DNA from 3 places in the Streptosporangium sp. NPDC000396 genome. Region 3 is predicted to be linked to each of the others. Evidence: riboswitches for the same ligand, from Rfam matches in the RefSeq annotation. Region 3 holds a riboswitch; each other region holds the start of a gene.
What was found. A riboswitch is a leader RNA that binds a small molecule or an ion and turns the genes downstream of it on or off. The one in region 3 is predicted to bind cobalamin.
Positions count from the first base shown of each region.

Region 1: it holds a riboswitch for cobalamin, as region 3 does, so the genes downstream of both, metE (5-methyltetrahydropteroyltriglutamate--homocysteine S-methyltransferase) here and ACFY2X_RS05815 (CbtB domain-containing protein) in region 3, are expected to answer to the same signal.
Region 2: it holds a riboswitch for cobalamin, as region 3 does, so the genes downstream of both, cobN (cobaltochelatase subunit CobN) here and ACFY2X_RS05815 (CbtB domain-containing protein) in region 3, are expected to answer to the same signal.

Region 1 is NZ_JBIAZA010000011.1:208,562-214,571, reverse strand. Features, by position in the region: gene metE (5-methyltetrahydropteroyltriglutamate--homocysteine S-methyltransferase) at 1-1,671, opposite strand, end outside; cobalamin riboswitch at 1,763-1,974, opposite strand; gene ACFY2X_RS19790 (cation:proton antiporter) at 2,138-3,484, shown strand; gene ACFY2X_RS19785 (TetR/AcrR family transcriptional regulator) at 3,569-4,201, shown strand; gene ACFY2X_RS19780 (DUF6597 domain-containing transcriptional factor) at 4,223-5,014, opposite strand; gene ACFY2X_RS19775 (asparagine synthase-related protein) at 5,011-6,010, opposite strand, start outside.
Region 2 is NZ_JBIAZA010000003.1:388,188-394,197, reverse strand. Features, by position in the region: gene cobN (cobaltochelatase subunit CobN) at 1-1,266, opposite strand, end outside; cobalamin riboswitch at 1,380-1,576, opposite strand; gene cobG (precorrin-3B synthase) at 1,541-2,992, shown strand; gene ACFY2X_RS06750 (precorrin-8X methylmutase) at 2,989-3,615, shown strand; gene ACFY2X_RS06745 (precorrin-2 C(20)-methyltransferase) at 3,612-5,141, shown strand; gene ACFY2X_RS06740 (cobalt-precorrin-6A reductase) at 5,129-5,902, opposite strand; gene ACFY2X_RS06735 (cobalt-precorrin-5B (C(1))-methyltransferase) at 5,971-6,010, shown strand, end outside.
Region 3 is NZ_JBIAZA010000003.1:188,570-194,579, reverse strand. Features, by position in the region: gene cobO (cob(I)yrinic acid a,c-diamide adenosyltransferase) at 1-364, opposite strand, end outside; gene ACFY2X_RS05830 (putative cobaltochelatase) at 384-2,561, opposite strand; gene ACFY2X_RS05825 (histidine phosphatase family protein) at 2,558-3,118, opposite strand; gene ACFY2X_RS05820 (CbtA family protein) at 3,118-3,864, opposite strand; gene ACFY2X_RS05815 (CbtB domain-containing protein) at 3,872-4,066, opposite strand; adenosylcobalamin (AdoCbl) riboswitch at 4,110-4,202, opposite strand; gene dop (depupylase/deamidase Dop) at 4,352-5,869, opposite strand; gene ACFY2X_RS05805 (acyltransferase family protein) at 5,956-6,010, opposite strand, start outside.

The sequences.
Region 1 (6,010 bases), on a different contig from region 3:
ATCGGCCAGAGGCTGGTCCTCCCGGACGAACGACCAGGCCAGCATGGTGACCGGCCCGGTCAGCATGCCCTTGACGGGACTGCCGGTCCGGGACTGGGCGTAGACGGTCCAGCCCACCGTCATCGGCTCCGGCCTGGCCACGTCCCCGAACAGGATCGGCGGTCGCACGCACCGCGTGCCGTACGACTGGACCCAGCCGTGCTCGGTGGTGGCGTACCCGTCAAGCTGCTCGGCGAAGTACTGGACCATGTCGTTGCGCTCGGGCTCACCGTGGACCAGCACGTCCAGCCCGATGTCCTCCTGCAGGGCGATCACCGAGTCGATCTCGACCCGTATCGCCGCCTCGTACGTCGCCCGGTCGATCCGGCCTTCCCGCAGGTCGGCGCGGGCCCGCCGGACCGCGTCCGTCTGGGGGAACGAGCCGATCGTGGTCGTGGGCAGCGGCGGCAGTCTCAGCGCCGCCCGCTGGATCGCCGCCCGCTCGGCGTGACCGGCCCGCGCCGTACCCTCACCCAGCGCCTCCAGCCGGGCCCGGACCCGCGCGTCCACCGGAGCTCTGGCCGGTACGGCGGGCACGACCGCGTCCGGCCCCTCCCTCATCGCACGGCCGATCGCCACGACCTCCGCCACCTTCTGCCGGGCGAACGCCAGCCCCTCGGGCATCGCCGCCTCCCGCTCCAGATCGAGCGGGACGTGCAGCAGCGAGCAGGAGGTGGAGACGACCACCTCTCCGGCCAGCCCGAGCAGCGCCGCGCAGGTGGACAGCGCGTCGGGCAGCCGGGTGCGCCACACGTTGCGGCCGTTCACCACCCCGGCCACCACGGTCTTGTTCGCCAGCCCGGGAATCGAGGCCGCCGCCGTCAGGTTGCCGGGGCCGGCGACGAAGTCCAGCCCGATGGCCTCGACGCGGGTCGCCGCCAGCACGGGCAGCGCGTCGCCGATCTCGCCGAAGCAGGTGGCGACCAGCAGCCTCGGGCGATGGCTGAGCCCGCCGAGGTGGTCATAGGCGCGGGCGAGCGCCTTCAGCTCTTCGGCCGACCGGTCCGCGGCCAGCGCCGGTTCGTCGAGCTGCACTTCGGTGACTCCGGCGGTGGCCAGCCGCTCCAGCAGCTCGGCGTAGACGTCGAGCAGGTCGTCCAGGAGCCGGAGCGGCGTGAAGGAGGCCTCGGTGGACTTGGACAGCAGCAGGTAGGTGAGCGGGCCGACCAGCACCGGCCTGGTCTCGATGCCCAGGCGCCTGGCTTCGCCGTACTCCGCCAGGGGCTTTTCCCAGGCCAGCCGGAATCGCGTCTGCGGGCCCACCTCCGGCACGAGGTAGTGGTAGTTCGTGTTGAACCATTTGGTCATCTCCAGGGGGGCGATTCCCTGGGCGCCACGAGCCATGGCGAAATAGCGCTCCAGGCCGTCGAGGGCGGTGAAACGGTCGGGGATGGCGCCGACCATCACGCTGGTGTCGAGGACATGGTCGTAGAAGGAGAAGGTGTTGGAGGGGATGCCGGTCAGTCCCGCGTCGCGTAGCTCGGTCCAGGTGCGCTCGCGCAGGGCGCGGGCGGCTTCCTGAAGCCCGGTGGAGTCGATTCCGCCCGCCCAGTAGGACTCGACGGCCTTCTTCAGCTCCCGGTCGGGGCCGATCCTGGGATAGCCGAGAATGGTGGTGCGCTGGTCTCTCATGGGTCCTTTTCCCTCGTGGAACCCGGTCTCGGCGGGCATGGCGAGGTAGACCCTCTGACCCTCCCGCGAGGCCATGGACATTCCGCGCACCGGCCGGCGCGCGGGCGGTGGCAGGTATTCGGACTCGTGGGCGTCGTGTCGGTTTCCTACTGGCCGTCGCTTCCCAGGTGGTCGTTCACCCAGTGCTTGTGTGACGGCGGTCGTTCCCACTCACCGCTGCGGGGCAGTCCCGGAATCGCACCGGGTTCCCTGTTGCCTCGCCGCTCCACCGGGGAGCGGCGAACCAGCCGCACGGGCAGCATAACCCGGCTCCGGCGAAAGTGCGGAAGGCCGTGGCTCCCACTGGCAGCGCTGCGGGTGCTTCCGCCGGCAACGCCGCCGTGATCGGTTCGTGACTTGCTTCCGGGTGGGTCCCGAACGGCCAGGGGTAGATCTTTTACGAATCGCTCATCCCTGAGGGAGGATGATGCTCGTCTCGCTGGGTGCTCCCGTAGCACCGATCGCCGCCCACAACCTGCTCGTGTTCCTGCTCCAGGTGGGCCTGCTGCTCATGCTGGCACTGGTTTTCGGCCGGCTCGCCACCCGGTTCGGCATGCCCGCCGTCGTCGGCGAACTGTTCGTCGGTGTGGTCCTCGGTCCTTCCTTCCTGGCGCACGTCGCGCCGGGCATGCAGGGCTGGTTGTTCCCCGCCGTCCCCGAGCAGTTTCACCTGCTCGACGCGGTCGGCCAGATCGGCGTGCTGCTGCTGGTCGGCCTCACCGGCATCCACATGGACATGGGTCTGGTTCGGCGGCGTGGCGTCACGGCCGCCGGGGTCAGCGTCGGCGGCCTCGTCGTCCCGCTCGGGCTGGGCATCGGCGCCGGTTTCCTGCTGCCCAAGGCATTGATCCCGGACGGCACCGACACCACCGTCTTCGCGCTGTTCCTGGGCGTGGCGATGTGCGTCAGCGCGATCCCGGTCATCGCCAAGACGCTCATGGACATGAAGCTGCTGCACCGCAACATCGGCCAGCTCACGCTGACCGCCGGCATGATCGACGACGCCTTCGGCTGGTTCATGCTGTCGATCGTGAGCGCGATGGCCGTGAACGCGGTGTCCACCGGCACCGTGCTGACCTCGCTGGCCTACCTGGTCGCCATCGTCGTGTTCGCGCTCACGCTCGGCCGCCCGCTGGTCAGGGGAGTGTTACAGCTCACTGGCAAGTCGGACGAGCCGGGGCCGACCGTCGCCACCGCGGCCGTGCTCATCCTGCTCGCCGCGGCCGGGACCCACGCGCTGGGCCTGGAGGCGGTCTTCGGAGCGTTCGTCTGCGGCATCCTCATCGGCAGCGCGGGCAGGGTCGCCCCGTCCAGGCTCGCCCCGCTGCGCACGGTCGTGCTGTCGGGGTTCGCGCCGATCTTCTTCGCCACCGCGGGCCTGCGGATGGACCTGACGGCGCTGGCCAGGCCCGAGGTGTTGCTCGCCGGGCTCGCCGTACTGGCCATCGCGATCATCGGGAAGTTCCTCGGCGCCTACGCCGGGGCGCGGCTGAGCAGGCTCAACAGGTGGGAGGCGCTCGCGCTCGGCGCCGGGCTCAACGCCCGCGGCGTGATCGAGGTCGTGGTCGCCATGGTCGGCCTGCGGCTGGGCATCCTCAGCGTCGAGGCGTACACCATCGTGGTGCTCGTCGCGATCGTGACCTCGCTGATGGCCCCGCCGATCCTGCGGATCGCCATGGCCAGGGTGGAGCAGACCGCCGAGGAGGAGATCCGCGAGTCCGAGCACCAGGCCTGGACCAGGCAACCGGTGGGCGGGACCGAGCCGATCCTGTAGTCCTCCTGTTCCGCCACCGGGCATGGTGAGCGGCCGGTGGAGGACATTTGCCTGAGTGAGTGCTCACTCATGATAATCGGCACCATGACCGAGACCTCTGGCCGACGCCGCGCTCCGGCGATGGACCCTGACCAGCGCCGCGCGATGATCGTGGCGGCGGCTCTGCCTCTGGTCATCGAGTACGGAGCGTCGGTGACCACCGCGAAGATCGCCCGAGCCGCGGGCATCGGCGAAGGCACCATCTTCCGCGTGTTCCCCGACAAGGAGGCCCTGCTCGCCGCCTGCCTGGCCGAAGCCCTGCGGCCCGACGACACGATCGCCTATCTGGCCTCGATCTCGCTGGACCAGCCCCTGTCCGCCCGCCTGGCCGAGGCGGCCGAGGCGATGCGCGGCTACCTGACCCGGATGGGTGCGGTGGCGGGAGCCCTCCACGGCTTGGGGGGAGCGGGGCGGCCCGGCCGCCCACAGCCCGGAAGGCCCGGGGAGGGCGGCCCGCTCCCGGACCGGGAGGCCGGGCTGGCCGCGCCACGGGCCGCCCTGGCCGCCCTGTTCGAGCCCGAGCGCGAGGATCTCAGGCTCGCCCCCGAGCGGCTCGCGGAGGCTTTCCAGTTTCTGGTGATGTCGGCGGGCCGTCCGGGCGCGCCGGCGCCCCTGACCGTGGAGGAGCTGGTGGAGCTCTTCCTGCATGGCGCGCTCGTCACGCAGGACGCACGCTGAATATGAAATATCCCTCTGGTATTAGGGCGCCTCCACGGCACGGGCATAGGCGGTGGGGGACATGCCGACGACCGAGGTGAAATCGCGGACGAAGTGGGCCTGGTCGCTGTAGCCGAGCCCGGCGGCCAGTCGCGGCCAGTCGGTGGCCGAAGTGGCCTGCTCGGCGGCCTCGTGGATGCGATAGCGGCGGATCACCCATTTCGGGGGCACGCCGACGTACTCCTTGAACAGGCGCTGCAGGGTCCGCACGGTCACGCCGTGCCGGGCGGCCACGTCGTCGACACGCGTGATCTCCGGGCTCGCCATGATTCCGGCGACCATGGCGCCCACCTGCTCGGCGGTGGGGTCGCGGGGCGGAAGCCGTACCAGGAGGAACTCGTCCAGCAGCGCCACGGCCTCGGCGTCGCGGGCCGCCAGCATGGCCGGGGCGGCCGCGTCGGCGGAGGGGCCGAAGATCTCGGACACGGGGAGGAAACGGTTGGTGACGGTCGAGACCGGAGCGCCGAGGAAGGGGCGGAAACCCCCAGGACGGAAGCGGGTGGCGACGATGACACCGGCGCCGGTCAGGGTCTCCACGTAGTCGCCCGTGATCACCCCGGCGACCTGGGGACGGTGCTCCTGGAAGACGAGGTTCACCGACGGGTGCGAGACGACCCGCTGCTCGTACGGTTCCTCCAGATCCCAGCGGATGATCCAGTGGTGTTCGACGAAGGGGGACAGAGAGGGATGGCAGGTGTGGCGGCGGTAGCGGAAACGTGCCGCCCGCGCGTTGAGGATTCCCCGCGTGTCATCGGAGGGCACGGGCGAGGTCATGAGGGGACGGGGATGTGAATCGGGTCGAGCCCTTCGGGGGCCTTGCCGGGATAGACGCCGGACAGCATCGTGGCCACGGTGTAGAGGTGCCAGGCGTGGGTGGGCTTCTTGAGCACCGGTTCGGCGAACAGCCTGCGGACCTCGTCGGGGTTGACGATCGGGGTCAGCAGGTCGAGGTGGCCGAGGACATGGTCGCGGAGCACGGTCGTGAGCGCCTCGCCGGGGCTGGTCCGCCAGTTCCAGCCGCCGCCGGTCTTCGGCGCCGTCAGGAACTGCGGCCTGCGCTGCCAGGGGTAGTAGCGCCTGCCCTCGGTGAACCGCCACGGCTTGCCCTCGATCGGGATGGTGCGAAGCGACGGGGCGAGCGTCACGATGAGCTCGTGGATGACCTCCTCCGACAGCCGCCAGGTCTGGTCGAGGCCCAGCGCCGCACGCACCACCCGGTTGTCGAGGAACGGCCAGATCGGATCTCCCCGGCGCAGGGATCCGGCCCTGGAGGCGCCCTGCCAGCGGCCGATCCGGTAGGAGACGTACATGTGGTCGAGAGCCTCCAGCCCCGGCCGCTTCTGCCAGGGCCGGGCCAGCTCGCGGGCATGCTCGCCGGCGGCCTCGCTGAACAGCGCGGGGTCCCGCAGGAACGTGGTGTTCACCCGGCGGCTCAGCGCCTTGTCGCTCAGGTCGGACTGGAGCAGCAGGAAGGTTCCCGCCCGCAGGACCTCTCCGCTCTGCCCGGACATGGTCGGTCTGGCGTTGTAGGGAAGGTAGCCGACGATCGACTCGTAGGCCGAGGTCATGCCCTCACAGGTGCGCAGCGTCTCGTAGGCCCGCGCGAGGGGATGCTCGACGACGATCGCGTCCTTCTTCTCGGTGCGGGCCGGAGGGATGACCGTGTGCTCGATGCGGAGCGCCTGGGCGATCCGCCCGGCGATGATCACGTCGGGGTGAGTGTCCAGGCCGTTGGTGGTCGCGCGGAGCGGGATCTTGGCCGCGTGCAGC
Region 2 (6,010 bases), 200 kb from region 3:
GTACCACTCGGCGTACCGGCTCGCCGCGACGCGGACCGGGTTGGCGGCCAGTTGCTCCTCGGTGAGCCACTCCTGGTCCTGCCCGCCCGCCGCGATGAGCGCGTGGATCAGCGCGTCGCCGTCCTGCTCGGCCACGCCCGGCAGCTCGCCCTCTGCGCCGATGTCGTAACCGTGCTCGCGCAGGGCGGCCAGCAGCCTGACGAGGCTCGCGGGGGTGTCCAGGCCGACGGCGTTGCCGATCCGGGAATGCTTGGTGGGATAGGCCGAGAGCATCAGCACGATCCGCCGCTCGCCGGCCGGGACGTGCCGGAGCACGGCGTGCCGTACCGCGATGCCGGCCACGCGCGCAGCGCGCTCCGGGTCGGCCGCGTAGACGGTCAGCCCGTCCTCGTCGATCTCCTTGAAGGAGAACGGGACCGTGATGATCCGCCCGTCGAACTCGGGGATCGCGACCTGGGTGGCCGCGTCGAGCGGGGACAGGCCGTCGTCGTTGTCCTCCCAGGACGCCCGGCTGCTCGTCAGGCACAGACCCTGCAGGATCGGCACGTCCAGCTCGGCGAGCGCGCCGACGTCCCAGGCCTCGTCGTCCTCGCCCGCCGACGCGGTGGCCGGCCGGGTGCCACCGGCCGCGAGCACGGTCACCACCAGGGCGTCCACAGCGCGCAGGGTCTCCAGCAGGCCGGGCTCCGCGCTGCGCAGGGAGGCGCAGTAGACGGGCAGAGCCCGGCCGCCCGCGTCCTCGACGGCCGAGCAGAGGGTCTCGACGAAGGCGGTGTTCCCCGCGACATGGTGTGCCCGGTAGTAGAGCACCCCGACGACCGGGCCGTCCTCGCGGCGGGCCTGGCGTTCCAGCACGCCCCAGGCGGGGGTGGGGGCGGGCGCGGCGAACCCGTGTCCGGTCAGCAGCAGGGTGTCGGACAGGAAGCGGTGGAGCTCGGCGAGGTTGGCCGGTCCGCCGTGCGCGAGGTAGGCGTGCGCTTCGGCGCAGACGCCGCCGGGCACGGTGGACAGTTCCATCAGCTCGGCGTCCGGCGCCTGCTCGCCGCCGAGGACGACGACGGGGCGGGGCCCGGCGAGCAGGGCGTCCAGGCCCTCCTCCCAGGCGCGGCGCCCGCCGAGCAGCCGGACCACGACCAGGTCGGCGCCCTCCGTCAGGGACGGCAGATCTTCGGCGGTGAGCCGGGCGGGGTTGCCCAGCCGGTAGTCCGCGCCGCTCGCGCGGGCGCTGAGCAGGTCGGTGTCCGAGGTCGAGAGCAGGAGGATCACGCGCCACGCTCCACGGGAAGCGAGGCGGTACGGCCCAGCGGTGCCGCGGGGGCGCAGGGGAACGGCGAAAAGCGCAACAGAGCTTCCTCCCTCGGGGTCCTCGCCCCGGGTCGTCGTCGGCCACGACGGCTGGAGTCTCCTGGCTCCCGGATCGGTGCTCCCCCCGGCCTTCCCGTCCGTCGCCGGACAGTGGCCTGGGTGGGGTTCGCTCCCCGGTTACAGTGGCGGGACCGCGCCGGATTCACACCGGCTTCCTCCCTGTGCCGTCGCCACGATGAGACTACGGCAGCCCGGCTCTTTGCAAGAAACTGGAGTTAACATCCTCAGCGTGGTCACAGGCGACTCTTTCGGACGATCGCGCTCAGACGCATGTCCGGGGGCACTTCAGGTGCACGCCGCCGCCGACGGCGGCCTGGCGCGGATCAGGATTCCCGGCGGCCGGTTGACCGCCTCCCAGCTGCGCGACCTCGCCGAGGCCGCCACCGTCTGCGGGAGCGGCGTCATCGAGCTGACCTCCCGCGCGAACGTCCAGATCCGCGGCCTCGCCACCGGCCCCGGTCCGGCGGGCGGCCCGGGAGGCGTGGACGCGTTCGCGAGCCGGATGGCCGCGGCGGGGCTGCTGCCGTCGCCCACCCACGAGAAAGTCCGCAACATCCTCGCCTCCCCGCTGACCGGGCTCGACGGCGACGGGCTTCTCGACGTCACCCCCCTGGTCGCCGAACTGGACCGGCGCCTGTGCGCCCGGCCCGCCCTCGCCGCCCTCTCGGGGCGGTTCATGTTCGCCCTCGACGACGGCCGGGGGGACGTGGCCGGGCTCGGCGCCGACGCCTGCCTCCTGCCGGCAGGCCCGGAGGAGGCCGCCGTCATCCTCGCGGGCACCGACAGCGGCCTGCGCGTGCCGGCGGTCTCGATGGTGCCCGCCCTGCTCGCCGCCGCCGAGGCGTTCCTCGCGGAGTCGTCCGCCCAGGGAACCGGCGCCTGGCGGATCGGCGAGCTGGCCGACGGTCCCGCACGGGTCGCGGCCCGGGCCGGCGCCATGCTCGCCTCCGCCGCCCCGGCCGTCGGCGTCGGTCAGACCCGCGCCACGACCGCGCCCGCCGATCCCGCCGCCCCCGCGCCGGTGCCGTCCCGCGCCGCGCTCACGTCCTCCGACCGCGTACGGCTTCGCCCCGTCACGCTCGGCCCGGTAGGCGTCATCGAACGATCGCGCACCACCACCGGCCCAGAGGTCGCCCTCGGGGTCGCGATACCCCTCGGGCGGCTGACCTCCGCCCAGGCGGAACTGCTCGCCCGCCTGGCCTCCTCCGGCTCCGGCGAGGTACGGCTGACGCCGTGGCGGGGCGTGGTCCTGCCCGGTCTGGCCCGTGCCGAAGTCTCCCGGGCGATCGGCCTGCTGGCGGACGCGGGCCTGGTCACCGACCCCGCCTCGCCGTGGATCGGCGTGACGGCCTGCACCGGCCGCCCCGGCTGCGCCAGGTCGCTGGCCGACGTGCAGGCCGACGCGGCCCGTGCCGTCGCCCCGCGTGTGGCGGATTCCCCGCGCACCGGTACGCTCCCCGTGCACTGGGCGGGCTGCGAACGGCGCTGCGGCCGTCCCCGGGGGCGAGTCGCCGACGTGGTCGCCACCGGCGACGGCTACCGCGTGGACCTGGACGGCCGCGGCGTGACCTGTGCGGGCATCGAAGAGACCACGGCCGCGTTGACGGCCGTCAGAGGAGGAACGTGATCGACTACGTCCGCGACGGCGCGGAGATCTACCGCCGTTCCTTCGCCACCATCCGCGCCGAGGCCGACCTGGGAGGTCTGCCCGCGGATGTCGCCCAGGTGGCGGTCCGCATGATCCACTCCTGCGGGATGGTCGACCTGGTCACCGACCTCGGATGGTCACCCGGCGTGGTCGCCTCGGCGCGCGCGGCCCTGCGCGCGGGCGCGCCGGTGCTGTGCGACGCGATGATGGTCGCCTCCGGGGTGACCCGCCGCCGGCTGCCCGCCGGCAACGAGGTGATCTGCACGCTGGGCGAGCCGGGCGTGCCGGAGCTCGCCGAGCGGCTGGGCACCACCCGCAGCGCCGCGGCGCTGGAGCTGTGGCGCGACCGGCTGGAGGGATCCGTGGTCGCGATCGGCAACGCGCCGACCGCGCTGTTCCGGCTGCTGGAGATGGTCGAGGAGGGCGCCGGGCGGCCGGCCGCCGTGCTCGGGATCCCGGTCGGCTTCATCGGCGCCGCCGAGTCCAAGCAGGCCCTGGCCGAGCACCCGGCGGGCCTGGAGTACCTGGTCGTGCACGGCCGCCGGGGTGGAAGCGCGATGACCGCCGCCGCGGTCAACGCGATCGCGAGCGAGGAAGAATGAGCGACAACGTGACCGGACGGCTGTGGGGAGTGGGGCTCGGGCCGGGCGATCCGGAGCTGGTGACCGTCAAGGCCGCCCGCCTGATCGGTGAGGCGGACGTGATCGCCTTCCACAGCGCCCGCCACGGCAGGAGCATCGCCCGCTCGGTGGCCGCGCCGTACCTGCGTGACGGTCAGATCGAGGAAGCCCTCATCTACCCGCTCACCACGGAGACCACCGATCATCCCGGCGGCTACCAGGGTGCCATCGACGACTTCTACGCCGACTGCGCGCTGCGGCTGGCCGCACACCTGGACGCGGGCCGCGACGTGGTGGTGCTGTGCGAGGGCGACCCGCTCTTCTACGGCTCCTACATGCACATGCACAAGCGCCTGTCCCATCGCTACGTCACCGAGGTGGTCCCCGGGGTGACCTCGGTGAGCGGTGCCGCGGCGGTCCTCGGCCGGCCTCTGGTCGAACGGGACGAGACGCTCACCGTGCTGCCCGGGACGCTTCCCGCGGAGGTCCTCGCCGAGCGCGTCGCCGCCACCGACTCGGTGGCGATCCTCAAGCTCGGCCGGACGTTCACCAAGGTGCGTGACGCGCTGGCCCAGGCCGGTCGCCTCGACGAGGCCTGGTACGTGGAGCGCGCCACCACCGGCGGCCAGCGCCTGGCCCCGCTCGCCGAGGTGGACCCGGACGGCGTGCCGTACTTCTCGCTGGCGCTGATCCCGAGCCCGGTCAACGCGGCGCGGCCCGCGCCGGCGGAGGAAGCCGAGCCCGCGCCCCCGGCCGTCGGCTCCGGCGAGGTGGTCGTGGTCGGGCTCGGCCCGGCCGGGCGGCCGTGGCTGACCCCGGAGGCGCAGGACGCGCTGGCCGCCGCCGACGAGCTCATCGGGTACGGCCCCTACCTGGACCGGGTCCCGCCGAACCCGCGCCAGCGCCGCCATCCCACCGACAACCGGGTGGAGGCCGAACGTGCCGCGCACGCGCTGGAGCTGGCGGCGGCCGGATCCCGGGTCGCCGTGGTGTCCTCGGGCGACCCCGGGGTGTTCGCGATGGCCAGCGCCGTGCTGGAGGTGGCCTGCGAGCCACGGTTCGCGGACGTCCCGGTGCGGGTGCTGCCGGGTCTGACCGCGGCGCACGCGGTGGCGAGCCGGGCGGGGGCGCCGCTGGGCCACGACTACTGCGTGCTGTCGCTGTCGGACCTGCTCAAGCCGTGGGAGGTCGTCGCCGGCCGGATCACCGCCGCGGCGAAGGCCGATCTGGTCCTGGCGATCTACAACCCCGCCTCGAAGAGCCGCACCTGGCAGGTGGCCGCGGCGCGCGACCTGCTGCTGGAGCACCGCGCGCCCGAGACTCCCGTGGTCATCGGCCGTGACGTCGGCGGAGCCGGTGAGAGCATGACCGTCACCACCCTCGCCGAGCTCGATCCGGCCATGGTGGACATGCGCTGCCTGCTGCTGGTGGGCTCCTCGACCACCCGGCTGGTCGAGCGGGGTGACGGCGGCCGGGTGGTGTTCACCCCTCGCCGTTACCCGGCGTGACCGGCCTCGCTCCGGTCATCGGTCCCATGCCGATCCAGCCAGCCGACCGCCGCCTCGACCGTCTCCACCGCGGGGACGCCCGCGGGCGAGGGCGGACGCCGTACGATCACGACCGGCAGCCCGAGCTCGCGGGCGGCGAGCAGCTTGGCCGTGGTCATCTCTCCGCCGCTGTCCTTGGTGACCACCATGTCCACGCGGTGCTCGCGCATGAGGGCCAGCTCGCCCTCCACCGTGAACGGGCCCCGGCTGAGCAGCACCTCCAGGCGGCGCGGGGCGGGGGGCTCCGGCGGGTCCACGGAACGGGCCAGGAACCACAGGCCGTCCAGGCCCGCGAAAACCGGCAGGCTCCGGCGCCCGGTGGTCAGGAACACCCTCTCCCCCAGCGCGGGCAGCAGCTCGGCGGCCGCGGTGAGCGACGGCACCCAGCGCCAGTCGTCGCCGGGGCCCGCCTGCCAGCCCGGCCGCCGCAGAATCAGCAGCGGCACCCCGGCGCGGCCGGTCGCCTCGACCGCCGAGGCGGTCATCCGGGCGGCGAACGGGTGGGTGGCGTCCACCACGACGTCGATCCGGCGTTCCCCGATCCACGCCCGGAGCCCGTCGGGACCGCCGAAGCCGCCCTCGTGCACCTCGCCGACCGGCAGCTTGGGGTCGCGCACCCGGCCCGCCAGCGAGGAGACCACGTGCGTTCCGGCACGTCCGGCGAGGGCGGCGGCCAGCCGCCTGGCCTCGTCCGTGCCGCCCAGCACCAGAATGTTCAGCACATCGCCGCCTTTCTTCCGACTTTTCCGTCGCAGGACGTCGCCCTGCCGTACCCGATGGTGATCGAACCATGAGCGCGCCGCTGCGCCACGGGTGGACCACCGGCGCCT
Region 3 (6,010 bases):
CGGCGAGGTCGCGTTTGATCTGCTCCCAGCCCTCACGGGCGTCGGCGGCATGATCCTCCTCGCTGCCGGGCCGCTGGATCCAGGACCAGCCCTCCCCCATCTTGTGCCAGGAGACCGGCCCGCCCTCGCCGGAGTCGCCGAGCACCCGCAGGGCGCGCTCCTCTCCGATGCGCCACTTGGCGGACTTGACGAACTGGAAGACCCCGATCGGCCAGCCCTGGTTCCAGGCGCGCAGGGCCAGGCCGAAGGCCGCGGTGGACTTGCCCTTGCCGGGGCCCGTATGGACGATCAGCAACGGCCGGGTACGGCGCTGCCGGGTGGTCAGACCGTCCTCGGGCACGCTGACCGGTTTGCCCTGGGGCATCGTCATTCACCTTTCGCTGTCACGCGGCGCTCCGCCGCTCACGGATCATCCCCGCAAGATCGGTGAGGTCGTCGAGACGCACGGTCTCGGCGCCCATCCGCTGCGCCAGGGATCGGGCCAGTCCCAGGCGGACATACCCGCCCTCGCAGTCCACCACCACGCTCGCCACCCCCGCCAGCAGCCCCGCGGCGCGGTGGGACTCCTCGACGGTGCCGCAGGTGGACCGCCCGTCGGTGACCAGGACCAGCAGCGGACGCCTGGCCGGGTCGCGCAGGCGTTCGACCCGCAGCACCTCGGCGGCCCGCAGCAACCCCGCGGCCAGAGGGGTACGACCGCCGGTGGGCAGCTCGCGCAGACGGGTCGCGCCGGCCTCGACGGAGGAGGTGGGCGGCAGGACGAGGTCCGCACGGGTGCCCCGGAAGGTGATCAGCCCGACCTTGTCCCGGCGCTGGTAGGCGTCGAGCAGCAGGCCCAGCACGGCCGACTTGACGGCGCGCATGCGCTGCCGGGCGGCCATGGAGCCGCTCGCGTCCACGACGAACAGCACCAGGTTCCCCTCTCGGCCCTCGCGGACCTTCTCCCTGAGGTCCTCGCGCCGCAGGAGCAGGCCGGGACCGCTCCTGCCGCGCTGGAGCTGGTACGGCGCGGCCGCCCCGACGGTCGCCGCCAGGTGGAGGGAGGCGGGGCGGCCGTCGGGGACGCGGGCACCGGTGGTCCTCCCCAGCGGGGTCCTCGCCCTTGATCGCCGTCCGGGGGCTCCCGCGCCGATACCGGGCACCGTGAACAGCCTGGTCCGTCGCACTGGATCCGCGTCGAAGGTCTGCTCGCGCGGGGTGGTCCCGGCTTGCGGTGCCGGCTCGGCGGAGGGTGCGGAGGGCGGTGGGCTCGCCGTTCCGGGCTCGGGGGCGGCGTGCGAGGTGTCCGTGGCCGGGGTGCCGTCCGTGGCCGGGGTGCCGGGCGGTGAGGGGACGCGGTCCTCGCCGCCGGAGCCGTCCCCGGGAGGATCGTCCCCCCTGGGAGCGCCGCCGTCGTCGGAATCCTCGCCAGGACCGCCGTCAGGGCCGTCGCCGGGGCCCCCTGCGCCGGGGCCCGGATCGTCACCGGGGTCGTCCGGGTCCTCCGGGTCGTCGGGAATCTGGTTGAGGAGATCCTCCAGCTTGGCCTCGTCCAGGCCGGGGGCGTCGAAGGGGTCGCGGCGGCGGCGGTGCGGAAGAGCGAGCCTGGCCGCCTCCCTGACGTCGTCGGCGGTGACGGTGGTGCGTCCCTGCCAGGCGGCGTGGGCGATCGCGGCGTTCGCGGTGACGATGTCGGCCCGGAGCCCGTCCACCTCGAAGGCCGCGCAGACCGTGGCGATCTGCCGCAGCGCGGAGTCCGGCAGGACCACGCCCGCCACCCGGTCCCGGGCCTCGGCGACACGCACCGCCAAGGCCTGCTCCTGACCGGACCACCGGGCCGCGAACCCGGCGGGATCGGCCTCGAACGCCAGGCGTCGCCGTACCACCTCCGCCCGCTGGGACGGCTCCCTCGAGGCCCGCACCTCCACCGTCAGCCCGAACCGGTCCAGGAGCTGCGGCCGCAGCTCCCCCTCCTCCGGGTTCATGGTTCCCACCAGCAGGAACCGGGCGGCGTGCCGTACCGACACCCCTTCGCGCTCGACGTAGCAGGTGCCGAGGGCGGCGGCGTCCAGCAGCAGGTCGACCAGGTGATCGTGGAGCAGGTTGACCTCGTCCACGTAGAGAACGCCCCGGTGAGCTCCCGCCAGGAGGCCGGGCTCGAAGGCCTTCACCCCCTCGGTGAGCGCCCGTTCGAGGTCGAGCGAGCCGGCCAGACGGTCCTCGGAGGCGCCGACCGGCAGCTCGACCAGGCGCGCGGGCCGTACGGCACCGGCCCGGGAAGCCCCCGGCGGCGCGTCCGCCGCAGGCACCTCGTGCGGCCCGTCGGGGCATTCGGGGTCCGGCGCGGCGGGGTCACAGGAGAAACGGCAACCGTGCACCACCTCGACGGGTGGCAGGAGCGCCGCCAGTGCCCGCACGATCGTGGACTTCGCGGTGCCCTTCTCCCCCCGGACCAGCACTCCGCCGACGCGGGGGGACACGGCGTTGAGGAGGAGCGCGAGCTTCAGGTCCTCCGATCCCACGATCGCGGTGAAGGGATAACGCGGGTCACGCACCTTCGGGATCTCCTTGAATGTCGTCATGCGGGGTAGCTCAACCGCCAGCGCCCGTCCCGGCCGGTGAGCGCGACGCGGGCCAGCGGCGCGACGTCGACACGCCAGAACGCCTGGGCGGGCGCGCCGAGCGCGTGGACGACCGCGGCGCGGATGACCGGGGGATGGGTGACCGCGACGAGCCTGCCGGGAGCCCGGCGGGACAGCCAGCCGGACACCCGGCCGAGGAGATCGGTGATCGACTCTCCCCCGTGGGGTGCGGCGGCGGGGTCGGTGAGCCAGGCGGCGAGGCCTTCGGGCTCGGCCGCCTCGACCTCGCCGAGCGTCCTGCCCCTCCAGCGCCCGTAGTCGCAGTCGGCGAGCAGCGGGTCGGGGTCGGCCCGCAGGCCGAGGGCCTCGGCCGTCTGGACACAGCGCAGCTCGGCGGCGCAGGCCGCCGAGCCGGGGCCGAACTGCGGGGCCAGGGCGGCGGCCCGGCGCAGGCCGGGTTCGTCGAGCGGTTCGTCGCCCGGGAACACGGCCCGCGCCGTCGCCGGCGTCGAGGCGTGACAGACCAGCAGCAGGCGGGTGACCCCCGAGGGGAGCATCACACCGGGCTGCGTTTGCGCGCGGCGAAGGCGAACAGCGCGCCGACGCCGAGCCAGAACACCGCCTGCGTGCCTATGGAGGCGATCCGGAAGTCCCACAGAAGGTCCGCGGGGAAGCCCTTGGGCACCTCGTTGATCTTCGGCAGGAGGATCCAGGCCGCCGCCACCGGCACCAGCACCGCGGCGCCCGCGGCCAGCCAGCGCAGCCATGGCTCGCTCTGGGAGACGTAACGGTAGGTGGCCGTGCCCGCGGCGACGGCGAGGATCCCGATGGCCACGGCGACCAGGTAGAGCACGGTGCGCTGGTCGATCGTCTCGGGGTCACCGACGGCGGGCGGGTTGGCGGGATATTTGACGAAGGGGACGAGAACGATCGCGGTGAACGCGGCGGCCGCGAGAGTGATCGCGAGCGCCGGTTCCGACGCGGGCCCGACCCGGCCGCGCACGGCCGCGTACGCGAGGGCGAACAGGCCGCCGACGGCCAGGCCGTACAGGGCGAGGGCGAGGAAGAGCCCGAACCGCTGGCCGTTCCTGCTGACCAGTTCCTCGCCGTCGTCGTGGGAGTGCTCGGCGGGCTCGGCCGCCTCGTGGGAGTGGGATCCGGCTGGGGAGGCGGCCGCGGCCGCCTCCTCCAGCGCGATGGCCTGGTCGATGCGCGGCTCGCCCACGGTGTAGGCGAAGGCGGCCGCGAGCAGCCCGGCGATCAGCCCGACGAGCATGCCCCGGACGAGGAGTTTGACGATCACGTGCGGCTCAGTGGCACGGGACGCCGAGCAGGTGACGCCCGTCGTGCATGAGTTCGTGCAGGTAGTTCCCGGTCTGCGAGATCGCGCCCTGGTCGAAGGCGACCAGGTAGGCGACGAGCAGGAGCACCGGTACGGCGATCAGCCAGCGGGTGAGAGAAGTCCACGGGATGGACTGGGTCTGCGGAGCCGAGATCTGGCTCACAGCCACCTCCTTCGGGATTTACGCGTCCCTTTTCGTAAGGCCGGTGGCGGTCGAGTGACCTGGCTTCCGGCTTTTGGGGCCGGTTACAGTGGCGCGACCGCACCGGAATCTCACCGGACTTCCCTCGCACCGCCACAAAACACCCGGAACGTACCCCGGCTGCTTATCCCTCGTCAATCCAGACAACCAACAATAGACTGCCGAAATGCACCATTTGCGCCTTTTATCCGGAAATAACTCGCGGAGTGGCGGCCCGGCCCGGGCCGCCACTCCGCGAGCGGGCGGTCACTGCTCGCCGGTGAGGGCGGCCACCAGATCCGACGCCGTGCGGCAGCGGTCGAACAGCTCGCCCACATGGGCCCTGGTGCCGCGCAACGGCTCCAGGGTCGGGACGCGCTGCAGGGACTCGCGGCCGGGGATGTCGAAGATGACCGAGTCCCAGGAGGCGGCCGCGACCGATTCGCTGAACTGGCTCAGGCAACGGCCGCGGAAGTAGGCGCGCGTGTCGCTGGGCGGGGCCTCGATGGCCCGCTGCACCTCCTCCTCGGTGACCAGGCGCTGCATCCGGCCCCGGGCGACCAGCCGGTTGTACAGGCCGCGGTCGGGACGGATGTCGGAGTACTGCAGATCCACGAGCTGCAGGCGCGGGTGGGACCAGGCGAGGCCGTCACGGGAGCGGTAGCCCTCCAGCAGCTCCAGCTTGGCCACCCAGTCGAGCTCCCGGGAGAGCTGCATCGGGTCCTCGGCCAGCCGGGTGAGAACCGACTCCCAGCGGTCCAGGACGTCCTTGGTGAGCTCGTCCACGCCGTTGCCGCTGCGCTCCTCGGCGTACTTGCGGGCCAGCTCCAGATACTCCATCTGGAGCTGGACGGCCGTGAGCTTGCGGCCGTCGCGCATCGGGATCTCGTATCTGAGCGTCGGGTCGTGGGAGACCGCGCGCAGCGCCTGGACGGGATTGTCCACGGCGAGATCACGGGTGAAGTAGCCGTCCTCGATCATGGCGAGGATCAGCGCGGTGGAGCCCAGCTTCAGGTAGGTGGAGATCTCCGACATGTTGGCGTCGCCGATGATGACGTGCAGGCGACGGTATTTCTCCGGGTCGGCGTGGGGCTCGTCGCGAGTGTTGATGATCGGCCGCTTGAGCGTGGTCTCCAGGCCCACCTCGACCTCGAAGAAGTCGGCTCGCTGGCTGATCTGGAAGCCCTCGCCGCGCGAGTCCTGGCCGATGCCGACCTTTCCCGCGCCGGTGACCACCTGCCGGGAGACGAAGAACGGCGTCAGGTATCTGACGATGTCGGCGAACGGCGTGGCCCGCCTCATCAGGTAGTTCTCGTGACAGCCGTAGGAGGCGCCCTTGTTGTCGGTGTTGTTCTTGTAGAGCTGGATCGGGGCGTTGGACGGGACCGCCGAGGCGCGGACCGCGGCGTCGTGCATGACCCGCTCCCCCGCCTTGTCCCAGATCACCGCGGCCCGCGGGTTGGTGCACTCGGGAGTGGAGTATTCGGGATGGGCGTGATCCACATACAGCCGAGCACCGTTGGTAAGGATCACGTTGGCCAGGCCCAGATCCTCGTCCGTGAGCTGGCTCTGATCGGCCATCTCCCTGGACAGGTCGAAGCCCCGTGCGTCACGCAGGGGGTTCTCCTCTTCGAAGTCCCACCGCGCCCGCCGAGCCCTGGCCGCCGACGCGGCCAGGTAGGCGTTGACGACTTGCGAGGAGGTCACCATCGCGTTGGCCCCCGGCTGTCCGGGCACGGAGATACCGTATTCGGTCTCGATGCCCATCACCCGCCGTACCGTCATGCGCACCCTCTGTTCATCCGGGACTGTCTTCTCCGCCGTATATATCCCCGACCCTAGACCCTTCACTATGCCCGGTGACCAGACAGTTATGGCAACGAAGCCTTTTCGCCCGCCGCGAAGGACGTCCCGGAGGGCGCCGGG